DNA from 2 places in the Pararhizobium sp. IMCC21322 genome. Region 1 is predicted to be linked to the other one. Evidence: predicted binding sites of a transcription regulator. Region 1 holds the regulator's gene; the other holds the start of a gene.
What was found. The regulator LexA, encoded in region 1, represses DNA repair genes until DNA is damaged. The targets are predictions, from matches to a motif close to TGTTCNNNNTGTGTTCNG.
Positions count from the first base shown of each region.

Region 2: dnaE (DNA polymerase III subunit alpha) is a predicted target of LexA. The motif match lies at 2,277-2,294, and genes of this name have one in related genera.

Region 1 covers NZ_CP132335.1:2,733,961-2,737,075, forward strand. The annotation lists gene RAL91_RS12955 (uracil-DNA glycosylase family protein) at 1-427, shown strand, start outside; gene RAL91_RS12960 (Lrp/AsnC family transcriptional regulator) at 494-973, shown strand; gene RAL91_RS12965 (hypothetical protein) at 976-1,173, shown strand; partial or broken gene RAL91_RS12970 (GNAT family N-acetyltransferase) at 1,192-1,470, shown strand; gene lexA (transcriptional repressor LexA) at 1,529-2,254, opposite strand; gene glp (gephyrin-like molybdotransferase Glp) at 2,408-3,115, opposite strand, start outside.
Region 2 covers NZ_CP132335.1:2,951,330-2,954,444, reverse strand. The annotation lists gene dnaE (DNA polymerase III subunit alpha) at 1-1,998, opposite strand, end outside; gene RAL91_RS13965 (ABC transporter ATP-binding protein) at 2,342-3,037, opposite strand; gene RAL91_RS13960 (lipoprotein-releasing ABC transporter permease subunit) at 3,030-3,115, opposite strand, start outside.

The sequences.
Region 1 (3,115 bases):
TGACCCTGCGCAAATTGCAATCGTTCCCATGGGGTTTTGCTTTCCCGGACAGAATGAAAAAGGATCGGATTTGCCGCCAAGGCCTGAATGCCGGGCCAGATGGCACGATGAGTTGTTTGCCAGCCTGCCACAGGTCGAGCTGCTCTTGACGATCGGTCAATACGCCATTGCCTACCATCTGGGGCCGGACAGGAAAAAAACGCTGACAGAGACGGTCGGTGCCTGGCGGGATTATTGGTATGATCGCGAGCATCCAGCAGGCACGCCCCGCATTATGCCGCTGCCGCACCCATCATGGCGCAACAATGCCTGGCTTAAGAAGAACCTGTGGTTTGAACAGGAACAACTTCCGGTCCTGCGCCAGCAGATCACCCGAATTCTGGATGAGAGCCGCTCTGATCTCCCAATTGAGTCCGGCCCGCAGTAATGCCGCTGGCAGTAGAACCAAGGTTCCTGTAAGAGGGGCTCACTTTGACGTCTCAACGAGGTTGATATGGACAGAATTGATCGCGGTATTCTGGCAATCCTGCAAAAAGACAGCACTGTGCCGGTCGCAGAAATCGGCAAACGCGTTGGCCTTTCCACAACACCTTGTTGGCGGCGTATTCAGAAGATGGAGGAAGACGGTGTCATCAAACAGCGTGTTGCTGTTTTGGATCCAGCTCTTGTCGGGGCAGGGGTTTCCGTTTTTATCTCCATCAGCACCAATCAGCACAGCAAGGAATGGCTGACTCGCTTTGCAGAAGTCATTAGCGAATTTCCGGAAGTCGTCTCTTTTTACCGCATGAGCGGCCAGGTCGATTATCTTCTGAAAGTGGTCGTGCCGGACATTGCCGCCTACGATAAATTCTACAAGAAGCTGATTGCCAAAATTGACATATCTGATGTCAGTTCAAGTTTTGCCATGGAAGAAATCAAGAACACGAGCACACTTCCTCTGGACTACATGGAACTGGCCAAGTCTCAGAGCTGAAGATGGTGCAGAGACTATCAATTCGACAGTTTCAGGACCGGGATGCCCCGGCTGCCGCCAATCTGTTCTTTGAAGCGGTCCAGACAGGCGCAAAGGCTGTTTACACGCAAGAACAAAGAAATGCATGGGCGCCCGCCATTCCTGATGTAGCCAAATGGCGTGACCGAATGGCTGCGCAATACAGCGTTATGGCTTATTAGGAGTGCGAGCTTCTTGGCTTTATGACACTCACGGAAGAGGGCGTCATTGATCTGGCCTTTGTCCATCCCAAGGCAATGGGGTCCGGTGTGGCCGGAAAACTTTACGATGTGATCATGAAAGAAGCCCGGACCAGACAATTAACGGCCCTCCAAACACGCGCCAGCCATATGGCGCGGCGCTTTTTTGAAAAGCGTGACTGGTCTGTCGTTCAACAGCAAACGGTTGTTAGAGGCGATGTTGAACTGATAAATTTCCGGATGGAATTTAATATAAAGTCAGAAGACACCACGGCCTGAATTGGGATTCAAAATCGATGGTTCAACTGAGTTCAAACTCCAAACAAATGCTCTAATTTCAGTAAGTCCGCAAAAGACCGATCAACTTGCCCTGGACGGACACCTGATCCGGGCCAAAAATACGGGTCTCATAGGCCGGATTGGCGGCTTCCAGAGCGATGGATCCACCCTTTCGGCGCAGCCGTTTCAAGGTGGCTTCCTCATCATCAATCAGAGCCACGACAATATCGCCTGTATCAGCTGTTGAGCCCTTTTTGATGACAACCGTATCCCCATCCAGAATGCCGGCTTCGATCATGGAATCTCCACGCACTTCCAGCGCAAAATGCTCTCCCGACGACAGCATATCCGCCGGAACCGGAATGGTATGACTGTGGGTCTGAATTGCGGAGATGGGCGTTCCAGCAGCAATCCTTCCCATTACGGGAATGGTTACAGAATATGCATCTTCCTGTTCTGAACCGGTATCATTCGCCGGGGCGACAGTTTCACGTTTCTTGCCAAGGCTGCCTTCAATGACACTCGGTGAAAACCCTGTGCTACGAGGCGCAGCCAAGCTTGGTGACACAGATTCCGGTAGCTTGATAATTTCCATTGCGCGCGCCCGATTGGGCATGCGGCGCAAAAAGCCACGTTCTTCAAGGGCCACGATAAGCCTGTGAATACCTGATTTCGATTTCAAATCGAGCGCCATCTTCATTTCATCAAAAGAGGGCGGAATGCCTGTTTCTTTCAGGCGCTCGTGAATGAACATCAAAAGCTCGTGTTGTTTGCGCGTTAGCATGTCAATCAATCCTGGGTTCTGAGGGTCCACAGAAGGCCAAAGGCGTCTTCAATATAGGAATCAGATGTGTACAAAGCATGAACACGTTAGCTGTTCTTGTCTTGTTCCACAAGGGCGCAAGCGAAACATATATGGAACATCGGTCTTGTCAGGTCAGTCCGAACGCAGCATTAGAACATCCACTATCGTGCCCTGATCCGCCTCAGTGGCGAATGGCGCACGTCTGATCAGACAGTTCGCTTTTGCAAAGCTGGCCAGCATGGAGCTGTCCTGGCGGCTCAAAGGATGGACCGTTGGAAGCTGTCCTAAGCCTTCAGCTGGTTTCAATATGGCGCGCAGATAGTCTTCGCGTTGGTCATTGGCTGACAGTTTGTCTCCCAGCGCAGCTTGTCTGAGCGGTATATCGGACGGCTGGCCCAGCCATGTTTTGATCAGTGGCGCCATGAACAACTCGCCGCAGACCATGCTGGAAACCGGGTTGCCGGGAAAGCCGAGAAACAACATCCCGCCGACTGTTCCAAACATAAGCGGTTTGCCAGGGCGCATCGCAATTTTCCAGAAGGAGAGCGACAGACCTGCACTGTGAAACGCCTGCTGGACCAGATCATGGGTGCCAACAGAAGCGCCGCCAAGGGTTATGATAGCATCACATTGATTGGCCTCTGCCGTCTTCAATGCCTGCAACAGATCTTCTTCGGTGTCTTTTGCAATGCCCAAATCAACAGGTTGGCCCCCCAATTCGGCGATGCGGGCCGCAACGCCGAAATTATTCGAAGCGACAATCTGATCCACACCGATATGAGCTCCAGGCATTGCCAACTCATCGCCAGTGGCAAGAACGCCAATACGCGGTTTGCGAAC
Region 2 (3,115 bases), 220 kb from region 1:
AATGTTGTCCATGGGGCCCGGACGGTAGAGAGCCACAAGCGCAATGATGTCTTCAAATCTATCCGGCTTCATGCCCGCCAAAGCACGGCGCATGCCCTGACTTTCCAATTGAAAGACGCCAGCCGTTTCGCCGCGTGCCAGCATCTCGTATGTTTTTTTGTCTTCCAATGGAACAGTGCTCAGATCAACATCAATTCCACGTCGAGCGATAAGACCGATGGCGCGCTCCAGGATCGTCAGCGTTTTGAGCCCCAGAAAATCGAATTTGACCAGGCCCGCCTGCTCCACCCACTTCATATTGTATTGAGTAACCGGCATGTCAGATCGCGGATCGCGATACAGGGGCACCAGCTGTTCCAGCGGACGGTCACCAATGACAATGCCAGCAGCATGTGTTGAAGCGTGGCGGTAGAGCCCTTCCAGGCGCGTCGCCATGGAAAACAGACGTGCGACCACCTCCTCCTCTTCACCGGCTTCCTTGAGGCGAGGCTCAGTATCAATCGCCTCTTGCAGCGTCATAGGATTGGCTGGTGTCGAGGGCACCATTTTGCAGAGACGATCCACCTGCCCATATGGCATTTGCAGAACACGGCCCACGTCCCGCAGAACGGCTCTGGCCTGCAGAGTTCCAAATGTGATGATTTGAGCCACCTGCGCCGCACCGTAGCGGCGCTGGACATAGCGGATAACCTTGTCGCGCTTCTCCTGACAGAAATCGATATCGAAATCGGGCATGGATACGCGATCGGGGTTCAGAAACCGTTCGAACAGAAGGGAAAAGCGAAGCGGATCAATGTCCGTAATGGTCAGTGACCAGGCCACCAAAGACCCGGCACCAGAGCCACGGCCTGGGCCAACTGGCACATCATTCAACTTGGCCCATTTGATGAAGTCGGCAACGATGAGAAAATAGCCGGGATACTTCATACCAACGATCACATCCAACTCGAAGGCCAGACGCTTATCGTAGGTTTCCCGATCAACGCCCGGTGCCAGCCCCAACTGGCCAAGCCGTTGCTCCAGTCCATCCAGAGCCTGCTGCCGCAACTCCGCTGCTTCCCGCTCAAGCAGTTGCGCCGTGTCTTCGCTCTCAGCTGTTGGTTCGCTCCCCTCACCTGTGAAATTCGGCAGGATCGGATCATGCTTGTCCGGACGAAATTGACATCTTTGGGCAATCTCGACCGTGTTTTCCAAAGCCTCGGGAATGTCTGCAAACAGATCCCGCATTTCCGCGCGGCTCTTGAAGTAATGGTGTGCTGTCAGCTTCCGTCGATCATCTTCTGCAACCATGCGCCCCTGCGCGATGGAAATCAGCGCATCATGAGCTTCAAAGTCGCTCTGATCAGGAAAGAAGACCTCATTGGTGGCAACCAGTGCAATGTCATGCTCATAGGCGTAGTTCACCAGAAAACGCTCAGTGTACCTTTCAGCAGGATGTTCATGACGCTGTATTTCAATATAGAATCGGTCACCGAACATTTTGGCTAATGTGTTCAATCTTGATGCGGCGCGGACGTCGTCCCGATCCGCGATCAATTGATCAATTGCCCCTTCCAGCCCACCGGACAGGCAAATCAGTCCGTCATTCAATTCAGTCAGAAGTTCAAGTGAGGTGTGGGAACGGGTCGACGCATCCGTTTCCAGAAAGCTGCGGCTGACAAGCTTTGAAAGGTTGAGGAAACCGGTTTCGTTCATTGCAAGCAACACGACATTGCCATAGGCAACATCCGGCCGGTTCCGACCATCTCTTGATCGCGGATCAATTTCAATGTCCGCAAAATCGATTGCCATCTGACAGCCGATGATTGGCTGGATGCCCTTGGATTGGGCTTTGTCGGAAAACTCTAGCGCGCCGAACAGATTGCCGGTGTCCGTTATAGCAACAGCCGGCATAGCATCAGCTTTGGTAAGCTCCAGCAACTTTCCAATTTGCAATGCGCCCTCAAGCAGCGAATAGGCCGAATGTACACGAAGGTGGATAAAGCCCGGATCTGCCATGAAGCGACTCGCAGTTTGAAACCTGTTCTTCTGCTATTGTCGCTCATGCAGGTATTGTGGTCCAGCGGGAAGCTGTTGTTTCCACATCTCTGCTGCACCCATTATTGTCTGGATTAGCCGGATTGTCTGGATCAAATGGAGGATCCTAAAATCCGGAAATCACAGCCCAGTCGCCCAGAAAGGCGACAAAAAAGGAGAACATGATCAGTGTTACGAATGCGGTTATGTCACGAAATTGATAGAACATTGTAGGCTCCTGTGTGGCTTGAGCCTTACATTGTTCTACTTTTGTTCTCTTTTCAAGAAAAAGAACAAACAGGGAATATTTACAGTTAAAATTGCTTTAATGGGCAACGATCCGTTGATCTTGAATGGTAATCTTTCTGTCCATGCGGGCGGCCAGATCCAGATTGTGCGTGGCTACCAAAGCGGATAACCCGGACTCTTTAACAAGCTGCGACAGAGCGTCAAATACATAGTCAGAGGTTTTCGGGTCGAGATTTCCAGTCGGCTCATCTGCAAGCAATATGCGTGGGCTGTTGGCAACAGCCCTGGCAATGGCAACACGCTGCTGCTCACCGCCCGACAACTCTGCGGGCCGGTGTTTGCTTCGATGGTCAATATGAAGGTACTGAAGCAGCGTGAATGCCCTTTTTTGCGCTTCTGCCCTGTCCAAGCCACGAATCATCATCGGCATTGCAATATTCTCAACTGCCGTGAATTCGGGCAGCAGATGATGAAACTGATAGACGATCCCAATCTCGGTGCGCCTCATACGCGTCAGAGCCTTGTCATCAAGCTTGTGACAGGCAGCGCCTCCCACGTAAACTTCGCCGCTTGTTGGCTTTTCAAGAAGCCCTGCGATGTGGAGCAAGGTTGATTTACCGGTGCCTGAGGGCGCCACCAATGCAACCATTTCACCGGCAGCAAGGTCGAGGTTTGCATCCTTCAATACGGTGAGGGTTGCATCGCCATGCCCGTAGGTTTTCTCAATACCAGTCAGTTTCATGGCTGGTTGTACTGCGACGCCATTATTCATAACGAAGCGCGTCCACCGGGTCGAGGCGTGCAGCACGCCATGCCGGATACAATGTTGCCAGAAATGACAATACCAGTG